2 regions of the Streptosporangium sp. NPDC053982 genome follow, and region 2 is predicted to be linked to the other one. Evidence: riboswitches for the same ligand, from Rfam matches in the RefSeq annotation. Region 2 holds a riboswitch; the other holds the start of a gene.
The links. Region 2 has a riboswitch for glycine ahead of gcvP (aminomethyl-transferring glycine dehydrogenase). Riboswitches for the same ligand answer to the same signal wherever they lie in the genome.
Positions count from the first base shown of each region.

Region 1: linked by a shared signal. The riboswitch ahead of gcvT (glycine cleavage system aminomethyltransferase GcvT) and the one ahead of gcvP (aminomethyl-transferring glycine dehydrogenase) in region 2 are both predicted to bind glycine.

Region 1 is NZ_JBVJKQ010000009.1:134,881-141,614, forward strand. Features, by position in the region: gene ACZ6W9_RS17880 (hypothetical protein) at 3-338, opposite strand; gene ACZ6W9_RS17885 (hypothetical protein) at 346-1,323, opposite strand; glycine riboswitch at 1,507-1,605, shown strand; glycine riboswitch at 1,606-1,700, shown strand; gene gcvT (glycine cleavage system aminomethyltransferase GcvT) at 1,734-2,825, shown strand; gene gcvH (glycine cleavage system protein GcvH) at 2,822-3,211, shown strand; gene ACZ6W9_RS17900 (L-serine ammonia-lyase) at 3,290-4,666, shown strand; gene ACZ6W9_RS17905 (hypothetical protein) at 4,877-6,734, shown strand, end outside.
Region 2 is NZ_JBVJKQ010000005.1:377,461-384,194, reverse strand. Features, by position in the region: gene ACZ6W9_RS11420 (FHA domain-containing protein) at 132-644, shown strand; gene ftsR (transcriptional regulator FtsR) at 671-1,321, shown strand; gene ACZ6W9_RS11410 (bifunctional nuclease family protein) at 1,400-1,870, shown strand; gene ACZ6W9_RS11405 (MerR family transcriptional regulator) at 2,015-2,635, shown strand; glycine riboswitch at 2,651-2,743, shown strand; gene gcvP (aminomethyl-transferring glycine dehydrogenase) at 2,904-5,759, shown strand; gene ACZ6W9_RS11395 (tetratricopeptide repeat protein) at 5,970-6,734, shown strand, end outside.

The DNA of each region.
Region 1 (6,734 bases), on a different contig from region 2:
GCTCACTCCCACCTGGCTCGCGCTCGTCCCAACGCGGAGATCTTGCCCTCCCAGGCTCCGCGGTAACTCGGCCCGAGGCCACGGCGCAGCAGGGGCCAGTCGGCGAGGAGGATCCCGGCGTTGAGGTACGCCTCGGCGTCCTCGCGCCCGCCGCCGGTGATGACCGTCCGGTAAAGGCTCATCCGCAGCAGCCGGTTCCCCAGGTCGAACTCGGTCAGGCCCGACCAGGCCAGGTGGACGGGCAGGCTGACCACCCCGGTGGCGGGGCCGCGCAGGTCGGCGAGGGAGTCGGGCACCCGGTGCGCCACGCCCTCCCAGCGGGACGGAAGTCCGCTCACGGCCGGGTCACTCCCGGCTCGCGGTGTGCTCACGGCCGTCCCGGCCCGCGGCGCCCTCATGGCGTCCCCGGCCCGTGGTGTGCCCGCGGTCGTCCCGGCTCTGCTCGCGGCCGTCCCGGCCCGCGGCGCCCTCGTGGTGTCCCCGGCCCGTGGCACGTTCCCGGCCCGTGACGCGCTCCTGACCCGCAGGGTGCTCGTGGCGCTCCTGGAGCCTGACCAGGCGGCGGGTGGAGGGCAGGTCGTGCCGGCCGGAGACGAACTCCTGGAAGGCGATCTTCGCCTGGATGACCGGTCGCCGCCAGCGCCTCTCCCGGTGCACCGCCGTGGCCATCTTCCGGGGCCGGGGCCGCCGGGAGCCGGGCGCCATGAACCAGTGCGCCCACGGCGAGCCCGGACGGGCCAGCCGTAACGCGCCCACGATCAGCAGCGGCGGCAGGAACAGACCGGCCAGGCCGGTCCAGATCTTCCCCTTGAGGAGGGTGACCACGGCCAGCGCGAGGTTCGCCACGATGACGCCGGCGGTGAGCCACGCCCCACGCGGCGTGCCGTCGGAGTTCTCCCAGACCAGCGGGCGCAGACCGGTGAGGAGCAGGCCGGTGATCGCGATCGCGGTGAACACCGCGTCCACCGACGCCCGCCCCTCCTCCTCCCAGTAGACGTCGCGAAGGTGCAGGATCAGCGCGAACTCGTCCAGTATCAGGGCGGCCCCCGCCCCGAACACGGCGGCCGTCACGGCGTACCAGCCCTGGGAGAGGCCCGAGACGACCAGCCCCGCCACCCCGCCCAGCAGGGTCAGCACCACGCCGAACACCACGTGGTGGATGTGCATGTCACCGACGCTGACGTTCCCGAACCAGCCGATCTTCGCCCGGATCAGCCGGACGTTGATCCTGGTCAGCACGAACGCGGCGATCAGCGCGACGAAGAAGCAGAACAGCGGCAGCCGTCCCGTCTCAAGGATCCTCTCGCGGAAGAAGTCGTCCATCGATTCATCAGATTATGCAAGGAACCCATGCGACACGGCCGCCCCGCCGTACGGCCGGGCGGAGACGGACGTTTCCCCGCGAGTCCCCCGCGAGCCCCCGTGAGTCCCCGGTGAGTTCCCGGTGAGTCCCCGTGAGGGATTTCGCTCGGCGGGTGCCGCCGGTTAGGCTGGCCACGGCACCGATGAACCCGTGCGGGAGAGAGTCCTGACATCCAGGCCAGGACCCCTGAAGGAGCAAGCCCTCCCCGCGAACCTCTCAAGGCAAAGGACCGTGCGGGTAGGTGACCTCTGGAAAGCAGGCCGTACGGCCTCGCCGAAGGTGAAAGTCCGGCAAAAATCGGGCGAAGCTCTCAGGCAACGATGACAGAGGGGGAGGATGCTCTCATCCGTCCCCTGCCTGAGGTGCGAACATGTCACGACCCACGCCGCTGCGCGGTGTCCACGAGGCTCTCGGCGCCACCCTGACCGACTTCGCGGGGTGGCTGATGCCGCTGCGTTACGGCAGCGAGTCCGCCGAGCACAACGCTGTCCGCCAGGCGGCGGGCCTGTTCGACCTCTCCCACATGGGTGAGATCTTCGTGACCGGCCCGCAGGCGGGTGAGGCCCTCGACTACGCGCTGGTCGGCCACCTGTCGGCGCTGGAGCCGGGCCGCGCCCGCTACACCATGATCGTCTCGCCGGACGGCGGCGTGCTGGACGACCTGATCGTCTACCGCCTGGCCGCCGACGAGTTCATGGTCGTCGCCAACGCGTCCAACTACCCCCGGGTCGCCGCCGAGCTGACCGATCGGGCCAAGGACTTCGACGCCGCGGTGGACGACCGCTCCGAGGAGTACGCGCTGGTCGCGGTGCAGGGCCCGAACTCGCGCGCCATCCTCGGCGGGCTCACGGACGCCGACCTCGACGGCCTGAGGTACTACGCCGGCCTGCCCGCGACCGTCGCCGGGGTCCGGGCGCTCATCGCCCGCACCGGCTACACCGGCGAGGACGGCTTCGAGCTGTTCGTCGCCGCCGGTGACGCCGAGGCGCTGTGGTCGGCGCTGACCGAGGCGGGCGCCCCGCACGGTCTCATCCCCGCGGGCCTGTCCGCCCGCGACACCCTCCGCCTGGAGGCGGGCATGCCGCTGTACGGCAACGAGCTGACGTCCGGGCTGACCCCGTTCGACGCCGGGCTCGGCCGTGTGGTGAGGTTTGACAAACCGGGCGACTTCGTCGGCCGGGCCGCCCTGGAGCCTCTCAGGGACGTCCCGCCCGCGCGCCGCCTGGTCGGACTGATCGCGACCGGCCGCAGGGTGCCCCGCCACGGCTACCCGGTGGTCGTCGCCGGTGACGGCGCCGTCGTCGGCGAGGTGACCAGCGGAGCCCCGTCCCAGACCCTGGGCAGGCCCATCGCCATGGCCTACGTGGACGGTGACCGTTCCGAGGGTCTGGCCGTGAGCATCCGGGGTACCCATGAAGCGGTCGAGGTCGTCGACCTGCCTTTCTACAGGAGGAAAAAGTGAGCAGCATTCCCGATGACCTGCAGTACACCAAGGAGCACGAGTGGGTCGCGGGCATCGACGACGGCCTGACCCTCACCGTGGGCGTCACGGCCTACGCCGCCGAGTCGCTCGGTGACGTGGTCTACGTGCAGGTCCCCGAGGTCGGCTCCACCGTCGCCGCGGGTGACGCGGTCGGCGAGGTCGAGTCCACCAAGTCGGTGAGCGACATCTTCGCCCCGGTGGGCGGCGAGATCGTCGAGGTCAACGACCTGGTCGTGGACGACCCGTCGCTGGTCAACAGCGACCCCTACGGCGAGGGCTGGCTCTTCCGCGTCCGTATGGAGGGCCGGCCCGAGGACCTCCTGTCCGCCGAGGAGTACGGCGTGCTCACCTCCGGTGAGTCCTGACCTCCTCCCAACAGTGCCGTGACCATGCGGGCCATGGGGGCTCGCGTGGTCGCGGCGACGCAAGCAAGGACCAGATCAATGGCGATCAGCGTCTTCGATCTCTTCAAGATCGGTATCGGCCCGTCCAGTTCGCACACCGGGGGCCCGATGGCCGCGGCGCACAGGTTCGCCCGCGGCCTCGCCCAGGACGGGCTGCTGGAGAAGACCGCGAGGGTCGAGGCGATCCTGTACGGCTCGCTCGGGCTGACCGGCAAGGGCCACGGCAGTGACAAGGCCGTCCTGCTCGGCCTGTCGGGTGAGAAGCCCGAGCTGGTGGACGTCGACACCGTCGACGAGCGGCTGGCCGCCATGCGCGAGAGCGGGACCGTCCGGTTGTACGGCGCGCACGAGATCCCCTTCGTGATCGGCGAGGACCTCGTCTTCGAACGGAAGATCTCGCTGCCGCACCACCCCAACGGCATGCGCTTCACCGCCTTCTCCGAGTCGGGTGACCCGCTCCGTGAGAAGGTCTACTACTCGGTGGGCGGCGGGTTCGTGGTGGACGAGAACGCCACCGGTGCCGACCGGATCAAGCCCGACGACACCGCGGTGCCGTACCCCTTCACGACCGGTGCCGAGCTGCTGGCGCACTGCGCCGAGACCGGCCTGTCGATCTCCGGGCTGATGATGGAGAACGAGAAGGCGTTCGGCCGCTCCGCGCAGGAGATCCGCGACGACCTGCTGAACCTGTGGCGCGTCATGAGCGAGTGCGTGCGGCGCGGCATCGACAAGGAGGGCGTGCTGCCCGGCGGGCTGAAGGTCCGCCGCCGGGCCCACCAGCTCCACCGGCGGCTCAGCGGCGAGTCGTCCGGGCAGGACCCGCTGCAGGCGATGGACTGGGTCACGTTGTTCGCGCTGGCGGTGAACGAGGAGAACGCGGCCGGCGGCCGGATCGTCACCGCCCCGACGAACGGCGCGGCGGGCATCATCCCGGCCGTGCTCACCTACTACCACCGGTTCACGCCGACGCCCGGCGAGGACGGCGTGGTGCGCTTCCTGCTGACCGCCGGGGCGATCGGCGTGCTGTTCAAGGAGAACGCCTCCATCTCCGGCGCCGAGGTCGGCTGCCAGGGCGAGGTCGGGTCGGCCTGCTCGATGGCCGCGGCCGGGCTCACCGAGGCGCTGGGCGGCACCCCGGAGCAGGTGGAGAACGCAGCCGAGATCGGCATCGAGCACAACCTCGGCCTGACCTGCGATCCGATCGGCGGACTGGTGCAGATCCCGTGCATCGAGCGCAACGCGGTGGCCTCGATCAAGGCGATCACCGCCGCCCGGATCGCGCTGCGCGGCGACGGCCGGCACTTCGTCCCGCTGGACAAGGCGATCAAGACGATGCGCGACACCGGCCGGGACATGCTCGACAAGTACAAGGAGACCAGCCGCGGCGGCCTCGCGGTGAACGTCATCGAGTGCTGAGCCGCCACCGCAGGCCGCGCGCACGTCTCCGCAGGTCACCGTGCGGGAAGGTCTCCGGCGCATGACCATCGAATCATCAGAATCGGCAGAATCAGCGCAAAAGCCGCCTTTCCGCACCTGATCTCCGCCGGGCGGCCTATGCTGGTTGGCTCGTCGCGGAGGTTCCGGCCGCAGGAGCCTTCCACCCGAGATGGACCCGGAGGTCGGAAGGTGTCAGCGGGAGTACGTCCGGACCGCCGTTCCCCGCGCCTTCTCCGCCTTCTCGGCGCCCACTGGGTCTTCCTGGCCGCCCTGCTCGCCGGGGGCGCGCTGCGGGCCCTGGCCGTGCTCGGCTACCGCCCGGCCCTGTGGTTCTGGGCCGACTCCTTCGTCTACCTCAACGGCGGCCTCGACCCGCGGCCCATGGAGTCGCGGCCCTCGGGATACTCGCTGTTCCTGTGGCTGCTGCACCCCCTGTCCAGCGTGCCGGCCGTCGTCGTCGTCCAGCACCTCCTCGGCCTGGCCACGGCGGTCTGCGTCTACCTCGTGCTGCGCCGCCCCGGCGGCCTGCCCGGCTGGGGCGCCACGCTCGCCGCCCTGCCGGTCCTGCTGGACGTCCACCAGGTCCAGCTCGAACACCTCGTCATGGCCGACTCCCTGATGGAGTTCCTCGCGGTGCTGGCCGTCACGCTGCTGCTGCGGCGGGAGCGGCCGGGCGTCCCGGCCGCCCTGTTCGCCGGACTGCTGCTGGCCGCGGCGACCGTCACCCGGACGATCGGCCTGCCGCTGACCGCCGTCGTCCTCGTCTGCCTGGTGATCCGCCGGGCCGGCTGGCGGGCGGTCACCGCCACCGCCGTGGCCGCCGCGCTGGGCCTGGGCGCCTACGCCGCCTGGTTCCACTCCGAGTACGGTTCCTACGGGCTGACCCGTGGCAACGCCTTCCTGTACGCGCGCACGCTCACCTTCGCCGACTGCCCGAAGATCAGACCGGCCGGTCCGGAGGCCGTCCTGTGCCCGGACGAGCCGGTGAGCGAGCGCAAGGCCCCACCGGCGTACATCTGGGACGGCTCCTCCCCGCTGAACGAGATCGAGGGGAGCTGGGCAGAGCGCGACCGGCTCGCCGGCGACTTCGCCGCCCAGGCCATCAGGGCCCAGCCCCTCGACTTCCTGCGCACCGGACTGGCCGACGTGGCCCACATCTTCGACTGGAACCGCCGCGTCTACCCCGCCCCCGGCCCGCAGAGCGCCTACGTCTTCCCGGAGACGGCCAGGCCCTTCCCGGAGGGCGCCGCCTCCCGGGGCCGGACGGCCGAGCAGATCACCGCCGCCTACCAGGGCGTCTCGGGCCGGCCCGTGCTGGCCGAGCCGTACGCCGGGCTGCTCCGCGACTACCAGCGGTACGGCTATCTGCGCGGCCCGTTCATCGCCGCGATCGTGCTGATCGGCCTGGTCGGCGTCCTGGCGCGCATCCGGCGGCTCGGCGGCGCCGTGCTGCTGCCGTGGGCGGCCGGCGCGACGCTGCTGGCGCTGCCGCCGTTCATCGCGGCCTTCGACCACCGGTACGTGGTGCCCGCCCTGCCGTTCGCCTGCCTGGCGGCCGGGCTGGCCTTCTCCCGGACCTCCAGGAGACCTCGTGCGGCGGATGAGGAGACCCCGGGCGCGTCCGGCCCGGAGGTGCCGGCCTTCCCCGCGCCCGGGCGGAGCGACCGGCTCGTGCATCCGATCCCGGTCGCCGCGGCGGCCGACGCGCGTCCCGGCACGTTCTTCAGCCCGTCCCGCGATGCCTACCCGAGCCTGGGAGACCGGGATCCGTGGGCGGACCGGCCGACGCCCGCCGTACCGGCCGGGTCGTGGTCCGGCGGGTCAGCGCCGTCCGACGTGCAGCCGGACGACCGCCCCGAGATCGTCGTCTCCGACCGTCCGGCGCACCTTGCCGACCGCGTCGCGGTTCAGCCGCGCGACGAGCTTCGCGAGGTCCGACGACGGCCCGCAGGTCACCGAGATCCGCAGCCGGTCGCATTTGACCCACCGGACGCGGATCCGGGCGAGCCCTTCGATTTCTTTAAGCGCAACCCCCAGCATGGCGGTC
Region 2 (6,734 bases):
TTGATCTTTGCGTCTCATTGGTGTATGTTGCGGCATTCGCAGTCAGAGAAAATACTTGAGAAGCGAAGAAGCGAGGCGCGCATCCCTGAGCACCGTTGCCGCGTCTTCGCGGTAGGAGGCCGAGCCGATCGATGCCGAGCGTCTACTGCACGCAGTGCGGGCACCCCAACCCTGAGGACGCCCGTTTCTGCTCCCAATGCGGTTCGCCGCTGACCAAGTACGAGTCACCCGGAGACAGCACGTCCACCATCTCCCTCTCCGGGATCGAGGCGTACGAGGCGGAGACCGGAGAGACGCTTCTCGCCGAGCGGCAGGCCGTCGAGCAGTTGCCCCCGGGCACGGCCCTGCTGGTCGCCATGCGCGGTCCCAACGCCGGCAGCCGCTTCCTGCTGGACAGCGACCTGACCACCGTGGGGCGTCACCCCGAGAGCGACATCTTCCTGGACGACATCACCGTCTCGCGCCGTCACGTGGAGTTCTACCGGCGCGGCGGCGGCATGTTCACCGTCCGTGACGTCGGCAGCCTGAACGGCACCTACGTCAACCGTGAGCGGATCGAGGAGGTGCCGCTCTACGGCGGGGACGAGGTACAGATCGGCAAGTTCCGGCTGGTCTTCCTCACCCGCGGCGCCTCTGGAGGATGATGAGCTCGCAGGCCGCTCGTGCGCACATGAGCATCGGGGAGGTGCTCGCCCTGCTGCAGGGCGAGTTCCCCGACGTCAGCATCTCCAAGATTCGCTTCCTGGAGGGCGAGGGGCTGATCGAGCCGGAGCGCAGCCCCTCCGGCTACCGCAAGTTCACCTACTCCGACGTCGAGCGGCTCCGCTACATCCTCAGCGAGCAGCGTGACCGCTACCTCCCGTTGCGCGTGATCAAGGACCGGCTGGAGGCGGCCGACCGCGAGGAGCGGCCGGTCGCCCCGCCCCGGGCCCTGCCCGACGAGCCGGTCAGGGAGGTCCGCCTCACCCGCGCGGAGCTGCTGACCGCCGCCTCGCTCTCCGAGGAGGCCCTGACCGAGCTGGAGGACTTCGGCCTGGTGGAGGCCGTGGCCCGCCACTACGACGCCGAGGCCCTGGCGGTGGCCCGCAGCGTCGGCGCCCTGGCCGCCTTCGGCCTGCACGCCCGCCACCTGCGGGCGGTCAAGGCCGCCGCCGAGCGCGAGGCCGGCCTGGTGGAGCAGGCCATCGCCCCCCTGCTGCGCCGCCGCGGCCCCGGAGCGATCGCCGAGGCCGATGAGACGGCCCGGGAGATATCCGGGCTCCTGCTGGAATTACACGCCTCGTTGCTGCGTTCCGGCGTTCGAGGGGCCCTGGGCCGGTGAGCCCTGGCCGGACGGCCGAAGTCCCCCGGATGTTACGTTGAACGAACCGGTCGAAATCCAGCGAAGATGGAGCAGCCCGTGTTGCAGATGGAGGTCGTGGGCGTTCGGGTTGAGATGCCTTCCAACCAGCCCATTGTTCTGCTCAAGGAGGCACATGGGGAGCGCTATCTGCCGATCTGGATCGGCATGACCGAGGCCACGGCGATCGCCATGGCCCAGGCCGACGAGCCGCCACCGCGGCCGCTCACCCATGACCTCTTCCGCGACGTGCTCGACGCCTTGGACGTCCAGTTGACCACCGTCAACATCGTCGCCCTCCGGGACGGCATCTTCTTCGCCGATCTCGTGTTCTCCAACGGGACGGAGGTCAGCGCCCGCCCGTCGGACTCGATCGCCCTCGCGTTGCGCACCGGAGCCCGCATCTTCGCCAGCGAGGACGTGGTCGCCGAGGCCGGGGTGATCATCCCCGATGACCAGGAGGACGAGGTGGAGAAGTTCAGGGAGTTCCTTGACACAATCACGCCCGAGGACTTCGGTCGCGCGGGGTAGGTATTTCGGTGCATTTACGCTTCACGACGCGCCGGGTGGGGTCGTTGACTGGGCTTGGCCCCGAGCCTACGGTGCAAGTGAACCCCGGGGCCGCGCGTAAACCCCCAGATCAGGCCGCGGGATGAGAGAAAGCCGGAGGTCCGCGTGGCGGTCAGCAGCGGCGAGGGTAGAAACGCCGATCAGGATGACCCGAAACGGCGCGGGGAGGCCTGTCAGCGCGCGGGCGAAGAGGGTCTGCTGTTCGACGGGGCGCCGGTGAGCCCGCCCGCCGACGTCGGTTACCGCGGCCCCACCGCCTGCGCCGCCGCCGACATCACCTACCGCCAGCTCGACTACTGGGCCCGCACCGGGCTCGTCGAGCCCACGGTCAGGGCCGCCCAGGGCTCAGGTTCCCAGCGACTGTACGGCTTCCGCGACATCCTCGTCCTCAAAGTCGTCAAACGCCTCCTCGACACCGGCGTCTCCCTCCAGCAGATCCGCATCGCCGTACAGCACCTCCGTGACCGCGGGGTCAGCGACCTCGCCCAGATCACCCTGATGAGCGACGGCGTGAGCGTCTACGAGTGCACCTCGCCCGACGAGGTCATCGACCTCCTCCAGGGCGGCCAGGGCGTCTTCGGCATCGCGCTGGGCCGCGTCTGGCAGGAGGTGGAGGGTTCCCTGGCCGATCTGCCCGGCGAGCGGGCGGAGGCGTCCCACAGCCCTTTAGGAGATCATCAGGCGGATGAGCTGGCCCGCCGTCGCAGAGCCCGGCGAACCGGGTAAAGTTGGTCTGGCCGCAGACACCGTGCGGGAGAGACCCCGGCTCGACCGGGGCGCCGAAGGAGCAAACCTCCCCGGAATCTCTCAGGCACCCTGTACCGCACGGACGAGGCGACTCTGGAAAGCAGGTGCGCCCGCCAGGCGTGTCTCACCGACGGTGAAAGCCCTCCCCGGCGGGGAAGGTGAAGCTCTCAGGTGGAGATGACAGAGGGGGAGACCCGGCATACGCCCGCGCTCAGCGCCGGTCTCCACCAGCCTCGGGAGGCTTTCCATGACCGACCTGTCACCGCTCGGTGAGCTCAGCTCCCCGCCTTTCTCCACCCGTCACATCGGCCCGGCCGACGCAGACCAGGCCCGCATGCTGGAGACGGTCGGCTTCGCCTCCGCCGCCGACCTCCTCGCGGTGGCCGTGCCGGAGGCGATCCGTATCGCCGACCGGCTCGACCTCCCTCCGGCGGCGAGCGAGCCGGAGGCCATCGCCGAGCTGCGCGCCCTCGCCTCCCGCAACACCGTGCTCACCTCGATGATCGGCCTGGGTTACCACGACACGATCACCCCGGCCGTCATCCGCCGCAATCTCCTGGAGAACCCGGGCTGGTACACCGCCTACACGCCCTACCAGCCGGAGATCTCCCAGGGCCGCCTGGAGGCCCTGCTCAACTTCCAGACGGTCGTGGCCGACCTGACCGCCCTCGACGTCGCCGGGGCCTCCCTGCTCGACGAGGCCACCGCCGTCGCCGAGGCGATGACCCTGGCCCGCCGCGCCGGCAAGGCCGCCTCCAACGTGTTCGTCGTCGACGCCGACGCCCTGCCGCAGACCAAGGCCGTGCTCGCCACCCGCGCCGAGCCGCTCGGCATCGAGCTGGTCGAGAGCGACTTCACCGCCGAGCTGCCCGACTGCTTCGGCGTGCTCGTGCAGTACCCGGGCGCGAGCGGCCGGATCAGGGACTTCCGCTCCGTCGCCGACGCCGCCCACGCCCGCGGCGCCCAGGTCGTCGCCGCCGCCGACCTGCTGGCCCTCACCGTGCTGACCGCCCCCGGTGAGATGGGCGCCGACATCGCGGTCGGCTCCACCCAGCGGTTCGGTGTGCCGATGGGCTTCGGCGGCCCGCACGCCGCCTACATGGCGGTCCGCGACGGCCTGCAGCGGCAGATGCCCGGCCGCCTGGTGGGCGTCTCCCAGGACGCCGACGGCCGCCCCGCCTACCGCCTCGCGCTCCAGACCCGCGAGCAGCACATCCGCCGGGAGAAGGCCACGAGCAACATCTGCACCGCGCAGGTGCTGCTCGCGGTGATCGCCGGGATGTACGCCGTCTACCACGGCCCCGAGGGGCTGCGCAGGATCGGCCGCCGCGTCCACCGCCACGCCGTCGTCCTCGCCGAGGGCCTGCGCCAGGGCGGCGTCGAGGTCGTCCACGACGCCTTCTTCGACACCGTGCTGGCCCGCGTCCCGGGCCGGGCCGCCGAGGTCGTCGCCGCGGCCCGCGACAACGGAGTCAACCTGCGGCTCGCCGACGACGACCACGTCGGCGTCTCCTGCGACGAGAGGACCGAGCTGCCGCACATCGAGCGGGTGCTGGCCGCCTTCGGCGCCGGCGGCGCGGTCCTGGCCGACCTGGACGCCTCCGCCCACGACGCGCTGCCCGCAACCCTGACCCGGACGAGCGACTTCCTGACCCACCCGGTCTTCCACAGCCACCGCTCCGAGACCGCCATGCTCCGCTACCTGCGCAGGCTGCAGGACAGGGACATCGCACTCGACCGGTCGATGATCCCGCTGGGCTCGTGCACCATGAAGCTCAACGCGACCACCGAGATGGAGCCGATCACCTGGCCGGAGTTCGCCGGCCTGCACCCCTACGCCCCCGCCGAGCAGGGCACCGGCTACACCGAGCTGATCGGGCAGCTGGAGGGCTGGCTCGCCGAGGTCACCGGCTACGACGCCGTGTCGATCCAGCCCAACGCCGGTTCCCAGGGCGAGTTCGCCGGCCTGCTCGCCATCCGCGCCTACCACCGGGCGCGCGGCGAATCCGGCCGCGACGTCTGCCTCATCCCCTCCTCCGCGCACGGGACCAACGCCGCCAGCGCCGTCATGGCCGGCATGCGGGTCGTCGTGGTGGCCTGCGACGACGACGGCAACGTCGACCTCGGCGACCTCGCCGCCAAGATCGAGAAGAACCGCGACCGGCTCGCTGCGATCATGGTGACCTACCCGTCCACGCACGGCGTCTACGAGGAGGGCATCACCCGGATCTGCGAGCTGGTGCACGAGGCCGGCGGCCAGGTCTACGTCGACGGCGCCAACCTCAACGCGCTGGTCGGCCTGGCCAAGCCGGGCGAGTTCGGGGCGGACGTCTCCCACCTGAACCTGCACAAGACCTTCTGCATCCCGCACGGCGGCGGCGGTCCCGGCGTCGGGCCCGTCGCGGTCCGCGCCCACCTCGCCGAGTACCTCCCCGGGCACCCGCTGCGCGACGGCTCGCCGGTCGGCCCGGTCTCGGCCGCGCCGTACGGCTCGGCGGGCATCCTGCCGATCTCCTGGGCCTACATCCGGATGATGGGCGCCGAGGGGCTCCGGGCGGCCACCGAGCAGGCCATCCTGTCGGCCAACTACCTCGCCCGCCGCCTGGCACCGCACTACCCGGTCCTCTACACCGGCCGCGAGGGCCTGGTTGCCCACGAGTGCATCGTGGACCTGCGCCAGATCACCAAGGAGACCGGTGTGACCGTGGACGACGTGGCCAAGCGCCTCATCGACTACGGCTTCCACGCGCCGACGATGTCCTTCCCGGTGGCCGGCACGCTGATGATCGAGCCCACCGAGAGCGAGGACCTGGCCGAGCTCGACCGATTCTGCGACGCCATGATCGCGATCCGCGGCGAGATCGCCAAGGTCGCCTCCGGCGAGTACGACAAGAAGGACAACCCGCTGCGCAACGCCCCGCACACCGCCGACTGCCTGGTCACCGACGACTGGGACCACCCCTACGGCAGGGTTGAGGCGGCCTACCCGGTGTCGTCGCTGCGCGAGGACAAGTACTGGTCGCCGGTCCGCCGCGTCGACCAGGCCTACGGCGACCGCAACCTGGTGTGCTCCTGCCCGCCGCTGTCGGCCTACGAGGACTGACCTGCTCATTGCGACACTGCGTGTCGCGGCTCGGGGGCTCTTGAGCCGGTGTCTTCCCTCGTCGCTCCGCCGCTTCGCGGCTGCGTTCCTCAGTCCAGACACCGGCGCCCCCGAGCATGCTCATTGCGAAGCGAAGCATCGCAATGAACACCGCGGGGCGCCCCGAGTCGTTAGGCTCGGGGCGTTTCCCTCACCCGGAGAGGACCCCGCATGCCAGAGGTGGACACGCGTCCCTTGGAAACGGCCCGCAGACTGGCCGAGGACGGCGACCTGGACGCCGCTGCGGCGATCTTCGCGGATCTCGCCGCCGACTCCGCGGGGCCCGATCGCGCCCAGGCGGCGGTGGGACTCGCGGTGGTGCTGGAGGAACGCGGCGACGTGGCCGGCGCCCGATCGGCCGCGCGCACCGCGCTGGCGACCGGGCATCCGGAGTTCGCCGCCCAGGCCGCCTGCCTGCTCGCCCGCAGCTTCGAGCGCGAGGAGCTGCCGGACCAGGCACGGGCCGCCTGGCAGGCCGCCCTGGGCATCGGCAACCCGGCCTACGTGCCGTTGGCGCACATGGCCCTGGCCCGGCTGGCCACGGGGGAGGAGGAGGCCGAGGAGGCGCTGCGCGCCGCCCTGGCCACCGGGGACCCGGAGATCGCCTCCCGGGCGGCCCAGCGGCTGGCGGAGTTCTTCCTCCAGGAGGGTGAGGCGGGGCAGGCCGCCGACGCGGTCCTCACCGCGCTGGCCGTACCCGACGTCGCAGACGCCGCCCGGCTGCGGGTGCTGCTCGGCATGGCGCACCTCGACCTGGCGTGCGCGGAGTTCGCCGCCGCCGTCGAGGAGGAGGGCGACGTGGAGACCGGCGCGCTGGCCATCGAGCTGCTGGCCCGCACGCTCCCGCTCCGCGGCCGCGACGAGGACGCCGAGCGGGTGTGGCGCTACGGCCTGGACGGCGACGCCGACCTCGCCGACGAGGTCCGCCTCCGTCAC